3 regions of the Pectobacterium versatile genome follow, and region 1 is predicted to be linked to each of the others. Evidence: predicted binding sites of a transcription regulator. Region 1 holds the regulator's gene; each other region holds the start of a gene.

Region 1 (5,093 bases):
GCGCTGTGCGTCTCACACCACAGCGGTTAGAGGTTTTACGCCTTATGGCACAGCAGTCTGGTGCTATCAGCGCTTATGACCTGCTGGACCTGCTACGCGTTTCAGAACCTCAGGCGAAACCGCCGACTGTCTATCGCGCGCTGGATTTTTTGCTGGAACAAGGCTTTATTCATCGCGTCGAATCAAACAACAGCTACGTGCTGTGTCACCATATCGAAGACCACAGCCACACGTCTGCCCTTTTCATCTGCGACCGCTGCGGGCAAGTCACAGAACGTCAAACAGAAGGTGTGGAAGAAACGCTGCGTAGTCTGGCCCAGCAGTCAGGGTTTACGCTGCGTCACAGCGTAGTGGAAGCACACGGGTTGTGCGGAGGCTGTCAGGAAGTTGCATCATGCAAACAGCCGGATCATTGCGATCACGACCATACTGTTCCCATTAAAAAACGATAGCCCAAGGGCTATCGTTTTCTCTGTGGAGAGACATCACCTTTGTTACCAGTGATAGCTACCAGTGATATTTGTGGTGCTCTTCCCAGTGTTTCACTTCTTTCTCTGCCGCTTCTTTTGCGTACCCGTAACGCTCCTGGATTCTCCCCACAAGTTGGTCACGTTTACCTTCGATGACCGTCAGATCGTCATCCGTTAATTTGCCCCATTGCTCTTTCGCTTTACCTTTAAACTGTTTCCAGTTACCGCTGGCTTGGTCTTTATTCATAAGAATCTCCGTACCTTAGGTGAATTGCGCATAAAAAATCGTGACTACCGACTTATGCGTCAGTTTCAGATAAATAGATTTATTCAGTAAGCAGCATCATAACTCTGTGAACCATGACGGTGCTCTTCGCCACTGTCTCCCTTGATTACCGGGCTATCTACATGTGATGGCTAATGATCAATCGGCAAACGATCAATCAAGATAAAAATGCTTACCTTGATAAAAATTATAGTCGAATATTTCACCTAATATAAAAAATTAGGAATCTGTGACTAACATGAACGTTGAGAAAGGGAAAATCACCGCAAAAAGCAGTGAAAAAACAGAAGGGTAATGGGGATCGTAGAAAATGCGCGCGAAATGTAACTAAATATATATGACCAGCAGATTAGAACGCTAAACGATGAATACAGAACATGATGCACTGACCCAGATAGACGAGCAGTGCATCTCTGCGAATGGTTAGCTCCAGTCGCTGTTACGAATCACGCCAACCGCTAAGCCTTCTATCGAAAAACTTTGCTGACGCAGATCGACAACAATAGGGGCAAACTCTTCATTTTCAGCGAGGAGGTGTACCGTATTACCCTGCTTCTTCAAGCGTTTCACCGTCACTTCATCGTCAATACGCGCGACGACAATCTGACCATTGCGCACATCTTCTGTTTTATGCACGGCCAGCAAATCACCATCCATAATACCGATATTTTTCATTGACATGCCGCTCACCCGCAGCAAAAAATCAGCGCTAGGTTTGAACATCGCAGGGTCAACCTGATAGCGACACTCGATGTGTTCCTGTGCCAGCAGAGGTTCACCTGCGGCCACGCGACCAACCAGAGGAATACCCGTCTCTTCTTCCATCAGTAGACGAATACCACGAGAAGCGCCCGATACAATTTCAATCACGCCTTTACGGGCCAGCGCTTTCAGATGTTCTTCAGCCGCATTAGGAGAGCGAAACCCCAGTTGTTGAGCAATTTCCGCACGCGTTGGCGGCATTCCGGTTTGCGCAATATGATCGCGGATCAGGTCATAAACCTGCTGCTGCCTTGCTGTTAATACTTTCATTCCGCCCCCTGGTTGTTTATACAGTCTTGCTGTGAGTATATACAGGTAAGGCACAATTGGGAATGACGATATCGGCAAAGCCCCTGACTTTTACTCATTTATGCGCGCCGTCAGGCAAAATGTTGCCAGAGGATGCTGCCCCAGACGACAGCAGCTAACAAGATGGCAACAAAGACAGCGGCCGACCCAATATCTTTCGCTCGACCGGATAATTCGTGGTGCTCAAGACCAATGCGATCGACGACCGCTTCAATGGCGCTATTAGCCAACTCAAACAGCATAATCAGTACCACAGACCCAATCAGCAGCAGTTTTTCAACCAGCGTAACCGGCAGTAAACACGCGATAATCACGCCGACAAGGGTCAGTATCGTTTCCTGACGAAACGCAGCCTCATGCTGCCACGCCTGCTTCAGCCCCTTAAAGGAATAACCGGTCGCCTTAATAATCCGGGTCATCCCCGTTGCTTTATTCATTTATCCTCCATATTTATACGCTAAATAATTCGCATTTTAACGCACCTACGTTGTCTCATCACCACAGATCTCCAGCGCAGTTTCTGGTATCCTTGCGGCGCATTGCTAACAAGAGGCTCCACGTTGTTATGTCAGGTTGGCGTAAAATTTACTATAAATTATTGAATCTCCCACTGAAATTGCTGGTAAAAAGCAAAGTTATTCCCGCAGATCCAGTGGTCGAGTTGGGGTTAGATCCCTCACGTCCTATACTCTATGTTCTGCCTTATAACTCTCAGGCGGATCTCTTGACGCTACGTGCGAAATGCCTGGCATTGGGGCTACCCGATCCTTCGCTATCGTTCGAATTCAATGGCGTCGAACTTCCTAGCCACGTCTTTATTAATGACGGGCCGCGCGTCTTCCGCTATTACGTTCCCAAGCAGAAATCCGTCAAGCTGTTCCACGACTATCTGGACCTGCATCGTGCCAATCCAGATTTAGACGTACAGATGGTGCCGGTTTCCGTGATGTTTGGGCGCTCTCCGGGTCGGGAAGGCCACTCTCAGGCCGCACCACACCTGCGGTTGCTCAACGGTATCGAGAAATTCTTCGCCGTCCTGTGGCTAGGCCGCGACAGTTTTGTCCGCTTCTCCAGCCCGGTGTCGCTACGCTATATGGCGACCGAGCACGGCACTGACAAAACCATAGCCCACAAACTGGCGCGTGTCGCACGTATGCATTTCTCCCGCCAGCGTTTGGCGGCGGTTGGACCGCGCTTGCCGGTGCGTCAGGAGCTATTTAACAAGCTGCTGGATTCCAAAGCGATCAAGAAAGCCGTCGACGATGAGGCGCGCAGTAAGAAGATTTCTCATGAGAAAGCGCAGCAGAATGCGATTGCGCTGATGGAAGAAATCGCCGCCGATTTCTCCTACGAGGCCGTGCGTCTGTCGGATCGCGTATTAAGCTGGACATGGAACCGCCTTTATCAGGGGATTAACGTCCACAACGCCGAACGCGTTCGCCAACTGGCGCAGGATGGTCACGGCATTGTCTATGTGCCCTGCCATCGCAGCCACATGGATTATCTGCTACTGTCCTACGTCCTGTACCATCAAGGTTTAGTGCCGCCGCACATCGCCGCAGGCATCAACCTTAATTTCTGGCCAGCAGGACCGATCTTCCGCCGTCTTGGTGCGTTCTTTATTCGCCGTACCTTCAAAGGCAACAAGCTCTATTCCACGATTTTCCGTGAATATCTGGGTGAGCTGTTTGCCCGCGGTTATTCGGTTGAATACTTCATGGAAGGCGGACGTTCACGCACGGGCCGTCTGTTAGAGCCGAAAACCGGCACGCTGGCGATGACCATCCAAGCCATGCTCAGAGGCGGTACGCGCCCTATCACGCTGGTACCGATTTATGTCGGCTACGAACATGTGATGGAAGTCGGCACCTATGCGAAAGAGCTGCGCGGTGCGGTGAAGGAAAAAGAAGGCTTTATGCAGATGGTGCGCGGTTTGCGCAAACTGCGTAATTTGGGTCAGGGTTATGTGAACTTCGGCGAACCGCTCCCGCTGACAACCTATCTGAACCAACATGTACCGCAATGGCGTGACGCGATTGATCCCATCGAGGCACAGCGTCCAAGCTGGCTAACGCCGACGGTGCAGGATATCTCTATGGATATCATGGTGCGCATCAACAATTCTGCGGCAGCAAACGCGATGAACCTGTGCTCTACGGCCTTATTAGCCTCGCGCCAGCGTTCACTGACGCGCGAACAAATGCACGAGCAGCTGGATTGCTATCTGCAGTTGCTGCGCCAGGTGCCTTATCATAAAGATATTACGGCACCGAAGAAGACAGCGGATGAACTGCTGGAACACGCGCTGGGTATGAACAAGTTTGAAGTAGAAAAGGATAGCATTGGCGATATCATCATTCTGCCGCGCGAGCAGGCGGTACTGATGACGTACTATCGCAATAACATCCAGCATCTGTTGGTCTTGCCATCACTGATCGCCAGCATCGTCATCCATCATCGCCGGATTACGCTTGACGAAGTCGTGCGCCAGATCACGCTGGTCTATCCGCTGCTGCAAGCCGAGCTGTTCCTGCACTATTCCAAAGAGCAGTTGCCAAGCGTGCTGGAAACGTTGGCTAACGAACTGATTCGACAAGAGCTGCTATGTAGCCGCGACGGTCAGTTAGCTATCAATCCGCCACGCATCCGTACGCTGCAACTGCTGTCAGCAGGCGTGCGTGAAACGCTGCAACGCTATGCGATCACGCTGTCCTTGCTGTGCGCGAACCCAGCAATCAACCGTGGAACGCTGGAGAAAGAAAGCCGGAACATGGCGCAGCGCCTGTCCGTTCTACACGGCATTAATGCGCCGGAATTCTTTGATAAAGCGGTGTTCTCAACGCTGGTCGCCACCTTACGTACAGAAGGATATATCACCGACAGTGCGGAAACGGCGCAAGGCGATATCGTGGCAATCTACAATATCCTCGGCGATCTGATCACCCCGGAAGTTCGGTTAACTATCGAAAGCGCCAGCTCATCTGCTGAAATGGAAGCCGACAATCAGTTGGAAACCGACGGTCAGATAGAAACCAATGATCCGACAGCAGAAAAAGTGGAAGAGACAAAGCAGGCGTAGCCGGACAGGAGTTACGGGAGAATGGCGGATAACACACCGCCATCAATCCGTGGAGGCGTTTGGCATGACAAACATCTCTGAGCATTCCACCATAAAAAAAGCAGCGAGAAATCGCTGCTTTTTTGTCTCTGTCGGTTCGACCTACAGGCCAAACAGCACGCCAATAAATATTGCCATACCTGCGTAT
Region 2 (5,093 bases), 1.6 Mb from region 1:
AAGTAATTTCTGCCCCGTCAGGTGTAATCGCGCTGCTCAATGCGCCTGCATTCACGGCGTTTGGCGGCCAGTAACTTAGTTGCAAAGCTGGTAGGGCACAGTGATTGGCATAACGTCGTTGTATGCTGGTCAGCGTGCGTTTTACCGTATCGCCATAGAGCGCGTTATTTTTTTCATAGTGGCTAAAATTGCTCGTGGAATCATAACTCAACTGCACGGAATAGAGCAGGGTGCCTTGTGCGTTATTGACGACGATATTGTCCAGATAACGCGTTTCGTATCGGTCCTGATAAGGGCCGGGGTCATTCTTGGGAACCTGGGTATAAGGTGTATTATCGTGGGGGGAAAGATATTCGCGTGGGGCGGCGGAATTGTTAATATCGTACTGTTTTTCCTTATAATTTAAATTTACAGTACGGTTAAACATATCGGTTATTGTGGTGAGATAACAGGCTTTGGTGAAATACAATCCTTTCTCACCCACGCGCTGTTCCACAACATCATAGCGAAAGCTGATGGTATCTCCCCAGAGATTCTCGACCTGAGCCAGATTCCAGGCAGACGGATAACGTGATTGCAATAAGGTGTTATCTTGCGAATGCGTCAGTGCGGATTGCCCTGACCAGTTACCCCATCTAACCTTCCATTGAATCGCATTTTGATTCGGTGTCATTCCACCATAAAAATAGCTGGTTCCATCATCTTTAACGATTTCCCAACGCTCGAACTCAGAGTAATAAATAATTTTACTGAAATCATATTGAAAACATTCAAAAGCAGCACCACCGGAATAGACGCTCAACTGTGAGTCTTTATTCTCGACGATAAATATTCGTTGGTTTTTAATATCGGTTATTTTCCATTGCCGATTTTGTTCAATGGTCTTGGCGCTGGCATTGCTATCTATTGCTAATCCAGCATCAATAAACTGAGACTGAATGGTGACATCCACTTTCCCTTGATTAAGCGCATTAATGCTACTGTTTGATAGTGTTGCACGTTTCCATTCACTTGTTGTTCTGACAAGTTCAGTCGCACTATTGTTAATATAAATTTGATAAACGTTGTCACCTTGTGAAGCGTTGCCTCGTTCATCGACTTCGATTCTGTCAAAAGGGAGTTTCCAGCCTAAACCTAATATTCCTGTTGGTGCACTGACATTTGATTGATCAATTTCATTTTTTACATTACTCCCATAGGATGCTGTCACTTTCACATCAAGCTGATTTCTCCCTTTGAGTGCCACCAGATCGAGTGATAGGTTAACGTCGCCCCGGAAGAGGTTTACGCTGTCTGTGAATAGATTATTTTCACTATTACCAAACTGTGTTGGGCGTATTTGAGGTATTTGACTATTCGTTTTATCACTCATTTTTGCATCCTTTAAATAGAACGCCATCGCTAGGGGTAATGTATCAATGGATGGATTATTGGCTTGATGAGGTCGTTAATGGCACTGCCAGTTCGTTATGGCTATTTAATTTCTATTAAAAAGTTATCGCAGACAGCAAGGCTGCCTGCGATAACTAGGTGTCGAAGTCGTGTGTTAATTAAGAATCACATTCGGCAATAATGAGAACGCGTACCGTGCCGGAAACTTTGTTATTTGATTTATCTTCCATAAAACAAGTTGCGGACACGGTAACCTGACTACCGCTGATTCCTGCAATCGCACTGGAAACATCCATAGTTTTCAGATGATGATCGGTATTCCCATAAGAAACATTAAAACCTTGAACCGCTACTGACGCATTAATAACACGTGTACCAAATTCAACGCTTTGAGTTGAACCGGAATTAACACTGACAACGGAAAATTTAGTATTAGGCATAATTTAAACCTCAATTGATAAATGAGTATACCCGTCATACTTCAAGCTGCAATTACGTTAATTTTTCGCGTTTATGCAACTCAAATTATTTTAGGTGTTAATGTGCACTTCTTGGTAAATAGTAATGCAGGGTATTGTTGGTGAACTCAATGAAAAACTCGTGATATAAGTTATAGGTAAATAATTTCACCTGTCAATGTGTCTAAGTGTAATGTTGAATGAAAATATTTAATTCACTGTTTTTGTTTATTTTATTTACTTTGTTGTTTGAGTGAATGTCGGTTTGTTAATGTGATCATTATTTCATTGATAATAATATACTGTCAGTGTTTTTTATTAGATAGGATATATACTCTAAATAATTTGAGCTTCAGGTGGCGACAAGTGTGGGAATCCTGATGAGCTTACTCAAGTAAGTGATTCGTATGACTGAGCGAAGCCAACGCACATGCAAATTGAAGTATGACGGGTATATTTAATTTTTTTTAATAGGTGTTTAAATTTCTGGGAATCTAATAAAAATAAAAAATTATCAATTATAAAAATGGTTGGTCGTGCAAATCTTCGCTACGTAGATTTTTATAAAAAAGCCTCGCAAGAAACGAGGCTTTTAATGGAATTACTGAAAATAATTACTAAGGTCAACTTTAAAACGGAATGTCGTCGTCGAAATCCATTGGTGGTTCGTTGCTTTGCGCTGGAGCGCTGTTCTGTGCCGGGCGCTGCTGAGATTGCGCGCCGCCGCTGAACTGGTTGCCGCCCTGCGGCTGCTGAGGTTGACCCCAACCGCCTTGTTGCTGGCCGCCACCTGCACTGCCACCGCCTGCTGGTGCGCCGCCGCTCTGGCGTCCACCCAGCATTTGCATGGTGCCGCCGACGTTAACAACTACTTCTGTGGTGTAACGTTCTACGCCAGCCTGATCGGCCCATTTACGGGTTTGCAGTGCGCCTTCGATGTAAACCTGAGAGCCTTTGCGCAGGTATTCGCCTGCGACTTCTGCCAGTTTGCCGAACAGAACCACACGGTGCCACTCGGTCTTCTCTTTCTGCTCACCGGTTTGCTTGTCACGCCAGCTTTCCGACGTAGCCAGCGTGATGTTGGCAACTGCACCACCATTCGGCATATAGCGGACTTCCGGGTCTTGACCCAGATTCCCGACAAGAATCACTTTATTAACGCCTCTGCTGGCCATGCTCGTGTCTCCTGATGAATCAATTTATGTAAGTCTAAACGATCAATTTTATCATGATACACATTTGTATCATACCTGCGAAATGGCTTCCGAAATGAAAGTAATATTTGCAGCGTTTGCAAGGTAAACGGGTTTAATACTGGATATCCATTCAGTTTTTTTTGTGCCATAATTGCTCGTTTCGTACCGGTTCTCTCCGTTCGAGAGGCGATGACAAACCGTTTTTATTCCGGGAAGTGTGTGAATGGATAAGATCGAAGTTCGTGGTGCTCGTACCCATAATCTCAAGAATATCAACCTGATAATCCCTCGTGACAAACTGATCGTAATCACCGGTCTGTCTGGTTCGGGTAAGTCATCGCTGGCGTTTGACACGCTGTATGCCGAAGGGCAGCGGCGCTATGTGGAATCACTCTCCGCCTACGCCCGTCAGTTCCTGTCGCTGATGGAAAAACCGGACGTCGATCATATAGAAGGGCTATCGCCCGCCATCTCTATCGAACAGAAATCCACCTCGCATAACCCGCGTTCCACGGTCGGGACGATTACCGAAATTCATGACTACCTGCGTTTGCTGTTTGCTCGCGTGGGTGAGCCGCGCTGCCCAGAGCACGATGTGCCGCTGGATGCGCAAACGGTCAGCCAGATGGTCGACAACGTGCTGGCGCAGCCGGAAGGCAAACGCCTGATGCTGCTGGCGCCGATTGTGAAAGATCGCAAAGGCGAACACAGCAAGACGCTGGAAAACCTGGCGTCACAGGGCTATATCCGCGCCCGTATCGACGGCGAAGTGTGCGATCTGTCCGATCCGCCGAAGCTGGAATTACAGAAAAAGCACACTATTGAAGTTGTCGTTGACCGGTTTAAAGTGCGCGACGATTTGGCGCAGCGGCTGGCGGAGTCATTCGAAACCGCGCTGGATCTGTCTGGTGGTAGCGTGGTGGTCGCGGATATGGACGACCCGACGCAGCCTGAACTGCTGTTCTCGGCGAACTTTGCCTGTCCGGTGTGTGGCTACAGCATGCATGAGCTGGAACCGCGCATGTTCTCGTTCAATAACCCGGCGGGCGCGTGCCCAAGCTGTGATGGTCTGGGTGTACAGCAGTTCTTCGATCCGTCCCGCGTGGTGCAAAATGCCGAGCTGTCGCTGGCAGGCGGCGCGATTCGCGGCTGGGATCGCCGCAACTTCTACTATTTTCAAATGCTGCGCTCACTGGCAGAGCACTACAAATTTGACGTCGATGCCCCGTTTGAAAGCCTGAGCGCCGCGGTTCAGAAAGTGATCCTGTACGGCTCCGGTAAAGAGAACGTCGAATTCAAATATATCAACGATCGCGGCGACACCTCGATACGTCGCCATCCGTTCGAAGGCGTGCTGCACAACATGGAGCGCCGTTATAAAGAGACGGAATCCACGGCGGTGCGCGAAGAGCTGGCGAAATTCATCAGTAACCGTTCCTGCGCCAGCTGTGGCGGAACGCGTCTGCGTGAAGAAGCGCGTAACGTGTTTGTCGAGCAGACGACGCTGCCGCAGATTTCCGATATGAGCATCGGCCATGCGATGACGTTTTTCCAGAATATGAAGCTCAGCGGGCAACGCGCCCAAATCGCCGAGAAAGTGCTAAAAGAGATCGGCGATCGACTCAAGTTTCTGGTGAATGTCGGGCTGAACTATTTGTCACTCTCCCGTTCGGCGGAAACGCTGTCCGGCGGCGAGGCGCAGCGCATTCGTCTGGCAAGCCAGATCGGTGCCGGGCTGGTTGGCGTGATGTACGTACTGGATGAACCGTCTATCGGCCTGCATCAGCGTGATAACGAGCGCCTGCTGGAAACCCTGATTCACCTGCGTAATCTGGGCAATACCGTCATTGTGGTTGAGCATGATGAAGACGCGATTCGTGCCGCTGACCATGTGATTGATATCGGCCCCGGCGCGGGCGTGCATGGCGGGCAGATTGTCGCAGAAGGCACGATGGAAGAGATCATGGCGGTGCCGGATTCGCTGACGGGGCAGTTCCTCAGCGGTAAACGCAAGATTGAAATACCGAAGCAGCGCGTGCCTGCGGAT
Region 3 (5,093 bases), 2.3 Mb from region 1:
GTTTCAAGACGAGACACAGGAAGAGGCAAAGCCCCCAGCGAATCGCGAATGGCATTTTGCAACGTTGCCAGAGCCTGACGGCTAAACCATTTGTCTTGCTGCGTCAGTGTTTGAATGCTGTCCGTTTGGCGCTGCAAAACTTCAGCGCTGATCAGACTCATCTCCTCGCTCCAGTCGAGCCAGGATTTAAGAAGATGGCGGTAAAAAGCCTGCGTTTCCTGCCACTCTGTTCCGTGCAAGCGCACCACTTTTCCGGCTGGCAATTCAAATTCCAGCTCTCCCCACACCAGCCCTCTTTTACAGTGAATACTCAGCAACTGATTAAAAGGGATCAGGTATTGATGTTTATCGCCACTCACTTCGACACCGGCATTCAGTAACCGCACCCGGTTGTAAGGATGCTGGGCCAGATGTTTACCTAACGAGGTAGATTTCAGTTCCATGATGTTCGCGCCATGACTATGTGAGAGGTTATTCGTCCATTTTTATCGTTTAGCTGTTCCCTAGTTTACCCGTTATCGGACTTCACGCTCTAGCCTTAAAAACAGGTTAGGATATCCTGATGCTTAATGTGATAATTCTTTTACCATCAGCGAGTTTGGGACGTTATCTGGTTACCTTACAAGTACAGGAGAGACTATGCGTACTGTGTTGAATATCCTTAATTTCGTATTAGGTGGTTTTTTCACCACGTTAGCCTGGCTTCTGGCGACAGTCGTCAGCGTGCTGCTGATTTTTACCTTACCGCTAACGCGTTCATGTTGGGAAATCACCAAACTGTCGCTCTTGCCTTATGGCAATGAAGCTATCCATGTTGATGAGCTACGCCCAGATGAAAAGAGCGCGATTCTCAGTGCAGGTGGATCGCTGCTGAATATCTTCTGGTTCATATTCTTTGGCTGGTGGCTTTGCCTGTCGCACATCATTACCGGTATCGCACAGTGTATTACGATCATTGGTATTCCTGTCGGCCTCGCCAATTTTAAAATTGCCGCCATCGCGCTGTGGCCTGTAGGGCGTCGCGTGGTTTCCGTCGAACTGGCGCAGGCTGCGCGGGAAAACAATGCCCGCCGCCACTTTCGCTAACGGCATATAAGGATATTACGTTGCTCACCTTCACCCCGGGAATTCGCCGCTATGTGTATAACAGCAGTTGGCTGTATACCATCCGTATCCTCATTGCACTGAGTGGTGCGGCGGCCGTTCCCTGGTGGCTGGGGCAGCCAACATCAACAATTCCCGTCACGCTTGGCGTCGTCGCGGCCGCCCTCACCGACCTTGACGATCGCCTCACTGGACGTCTGCGTAATTTGTTCATTACGCTGGCCTGCTTTTTTGTCGCTTCCGTTTCGATCGAATTGCTTTTCCCCCATCCCTGGCTGTTTGGCCTTGGTCTGGCGGTATCGACCTGCGGCTTTATTCTGCTCGGTGCATTAGGGCAGCGCTATGCAACCATCGCATTCGGCGCGCTGCTGATCGCGATTTACACCATGCTGGGCATATCCCTTTACGACAACTGGTATCAGCAGCCCATCATGCTGCTGATCGGGGCCTCCTGGTACAACCTGCTGACGCTATTCGGCCATCTGATATTCCCCATCCGCCCGTTGCAGGATAACCTCGCGCAGTGTTATCAGCAGTTGGCTCGCTATCTGGATGCCAAAGCCAACCTCTTCGATCCCGATATTGAAGAAGAAACCGACAAGCCCCTCATTGACGTCGCGATGGCAAACAGCCAACTGGTTGCGACACTCAACCAGACCAAGTCATCGCTGCTAACACGTCTGCGTGGCGATCGCGGCCAGCGCGGAACGCGTCAAACGCTGCACTACTATTTTGTCGCGCAGGATATTCACGAACGGGCCAGCTCATCGCATGTTTACTATCCGCAATTGCGTGAGAAACTGCGCTATAGCGACGTCCTATTTCGCTTTCAGCGTCTGCTGAGTAGGCAGGCCAAAGCCTGTCAGCAGTTGTCGCAATCCATTCTGCTGCACCAAAAATATCAGCATGACGGCCGCATTGAGCGGGCTTTTGTGCATCTTGAATCCGCTATTGCACGTATCGCTGCCAACAACATGGCAGACGCCGCACAAATCAAAGCGCTCACCTATCTCTTGAATAATCTGCGCGCCATTGATGCCCAGTTGGCGACGATCGAATCTGAACAGGCTATTGAGAAAGAAAACAACCCGGAAAACACGCTGGCAGATGACAAAATCACGGGGTGGAGCGACATCCGCTTGCGCATTAGCCGCCACCTGACACCGCAGTCAGCACTGTTTCGGCATGCCATCCGTATGTCCGTGTTGCTCTGTAGCGGCTATGCATTGATTCAGGTCACGGGCTTGCAACACGGTTATTGGATTCTACTCACCAGCCTGTTTGTTTGTCAGCCCAACTATAACGCCACTCGGCGGCGGCTGACGTTGAGAATTATCGGGACATTGACCGGTATTTTACTCGGTCTGCCCATCCTGTACTTCGTTCCTTCGCTGGAAGGACAACTGACGTTGATCGTTATCAGTGGCGTACTGTTTTTCGCCTTTCGCAACGTGCAGTACGCCCACGCGACCATGTTTATTACGCTGCTTGTCCTGCTCTGTTTCAACCTGTTGGGTGAAGGCTTTGACGTTGCGGTGCCACGTATTATTGATACCCTACTCGGGTGTGCCATTGCATGGGCTGCTGTCAGTTTTATTTGGCCGGACTGGCGTTTTCGCGGTCTGCCAACCGTCATCAATAAGACATTGGACGCCAACTGCCGTTATCTTGATGCGATCATGGTTCAATATTATCAGGGGAAAGATAATAGCTTGCCTTATCGCATTGCTCGTCGCGATGCGCATAACTGCGATGCAGAGCTGGCATCCGTCGTGTCGAATATGTCCTCAGAGCCCCATGCGACCAGAAGTAAGCTGGACAACGCATTCCGCTTCATGTGCCTGAATCATACGTTACTAAGCTATATTTCGACGCTCGGCGCACATCGCGGGAAAATTACCTCAACGGAAACGCTGCAATTGCTGGATGATGCCGTCTGTCATGTTGATGATGCGCTACACTGCAGCGAAGAGGAAAGTTTACGTATCAATCAGGGATTGAAAACCATTACCGCCAGCCTTCAATCCCTTTCACCCGAGTCAGACAGTAAAGAATCATTAATTATTCAGCAAATCGGCCTGCTGATCGGTCTCTTACCTGAACTCGTACAGCTAAAAAATGACATGATGACACAGTAAAAATATGACGTATCTCTTAGTGCTTTGGCCCTTTGGAGACGGTATTGTTTTTATACCATTCCAACAGTTCATTGCGGATACCGCGAGGGAGTGCCGCCTGATGTGTACCACAAATTGCACCAGCAAGCGCCAATAGCACATTCACACTCAGATTAGCCCGAACCTTCCGCAACTTGAGATAGCTGTTTTTTGCACCGTAATGCTGTAACTCATCGACATTCTTGATCCCCGCTTTCCACAGCAGCCGTTCGATATCATGGTTAAGATTCGGGAGATCCTTTAACCGCCCGTTGGCACTTCTGACTGCTTGATCATACTGCGCGCCTCCCAGCGCCAGATGGGCGAAATACAGTAGCTGCTCAGATTCTTGCCATAATGCCTCATCGACAAGAAAGTAATTCAACGGAACAGGCATGCCGCGCTTGGTATAAATCAGATTAGGCATATCACGCTGTTGAAAATATTTTTCATCCTTCTTACTGGCGCGCAGATAAAGTTCCCCTTCCGACACCAGTCCAAAAATCGTTTTATTTGCTGCGATGCTGTAGCCACCAAATTGGGAACGTGAAGTAATGTCCCCCCAAAGATGAAAAAGACTGCTGAGATTGCAAAATCCTTTTTTTGCATAATTGCTTCATTGCCGTAATCCTTAGTATTGAAATGATCTCTTCCTGAACAATTAAAATATTCGTAGCAGGAACAAATAATTAACCACAGCTCCGAGGTGGCTTCAAACAGTAAATGTGTTTACTGTCTCTTGCATAAGAAATATGCGAAGCGCTTTCAAAAAATCAGGTTGATTTTCACGCACACAGCATATACTGTATGTTCATACAGTAATACTATGGGTAGAACTCATTATGCGTACACAATCAATCCGCTCTCACAACATCGAGCCATCATCGTTTTCTGCAAATCAACACTCTGCGGAGCCCTCGGTTGCCACAGGTGGAATTATCAGCGAAATCGTGTACAACGCCGATCAGCCCATAGTCACACACCTGTTATTACCGCTCTTACAGCAGCTAGGCACGCAGTCTCGGTGGCTGTTATGGCTTTCGCCTCAGCAAAAATTGAGCCGCCCTTGGGTACAGCAATCTGGGCTCCCGCTGGATAAAATGGTGCAACTCCACCACATCAATCCGCTGTTTACGGTTGATGCCATGGAAAGAGCCTTGCTGACAGGGAATTACAGCGCTGTTTTATGCTGGTTACCGCACGAATTGACGGAAGAAGAGAAGGTTCGGTTGCGGCACGCCGCACAGGCAGGAAATACGTATGGCTTTATTATGCGGCCAGAAAGTGCTGGCGGTGACGCCTATAGACTGTTTCCTAGCCTTAAAATTCATTCGACATTGTATCATTAAGTAAATTAAGAATTTTCTCAGCCCCTTCAGGTTATATGTCTTATCAATCGCCGCAGAGCGGTATTCTGCGGGCTTTTTGGGTGTATTTAATACAGCTAAAAGGCGTAAGATCTGTCAAAAGCATCTACTATTTGTTAGCAAGTATGTATGAATCGTGCGATTTTCTTATGACGTAAATCACATCATACTTGTAACTTTCTCACTACGTTGTAGACTTTAACTCGCTGGAGTTGCTCTTTTATAACGTCAGTTGACTGACAGTGAGTCATAAATAAGGGCAAAGTCTCCGACCAAAGGATTTTAACCAAAGGTTTATTAGCCCTCCGGGTTAATTGCCGATTTGGATGATAATGAGGCGTAAAATGAAAAAAACAGCTATCGCAGTTGCAGTGGCACTGGCTAGCTTCGCGACCGTCGCGCAAGCAGCTCCTAAAGACAATACCTGGTACACCGGTGGTAAACTGGGTGTGTCTCAATTCCACGA

The links. The regulator LexA, encoded in region 1, represses DNA repair genes until DNA is damaged. The targets are predictions, from matches to a motif close to TNCTGTATGTACATACAGNA.
Region 2: uvrA (excinuclease ABC subunit UvrA) is a predicted target of LexA. The motif match lies at 3,163-3,182, and genes of this name have one in related genera.
Region 3: sulA (SOS-induced cell division inhibitor SulA) is a predicted target of LexA. The motif match lies at 4,062-4,081, and genes of this name have one in related genera.

The regions. Positions count from the first base shown of each region.
Region 1 covers NZ_CP034276.1:711,114-716,206, reverse strand. The annotation lists gene zur (zinc uptake transcriptional repressor Zur) at 1-452, shown strand, start outside; gene EIP93_RS03290 (CsbD family protein) at 508-717, opposite strand; gene lexA (transcriptional repressor LexA) at 1,180-1,788, opposite strand; gene EIP93_RS03280 (diacylglycerol kinase) at 1,899-2,264, opposite strand; gene plsB (glycerol-3-phosphate 1-O-acyltransferase PlsB) at 2,393-4,906, shown strand; gene ubiA (4-hydroxybenzoate octaprenyltransferase) at 5,048-5,093, opposite strand, start outside.
Region 2 covers NZ_CP034276.1:4,076,260-4,081,352, reverse strand. The annotation lists gene EIP93_RS18515 (RHS repeat domain-containing protein) at 1-1,372, opposite strand, end outside; gene EIP93_RS18510 (hypothetical protein) at 1,551-1,832, opposite strand; gene ssb1 (single-stranded DNA-binding protein SSB1) at 2,480-3,025, opposite strand; gene uvrA (excinuclease ABC subunit UvrA) at 3,270-5,093, shown strand, end outside.
Region 3 covers NZ_CP034276.1:3,052,944-3,058,036, forward strand. The annotation lists gene helD (DNA helicase IV) at 1-443, opposite strand, end outside; gene EIP93_RS13845 (YccF domain-containing protein) at 640-1,086, shown strand; gene yccS (YccS family putative transporter) at 1,107-3,242, shown strand; partial or broken gene EIP93_RS13855 (TfoX/Sxy family DNA transformation protein) at 3,259-3,880, opposite strand; gene sulA (SOS-induced cell division inhibitor SulA) at 4,103-4,609, shown strand; gene ompA (porin OmpA) at 4,972-5,093, shown strand, end outside.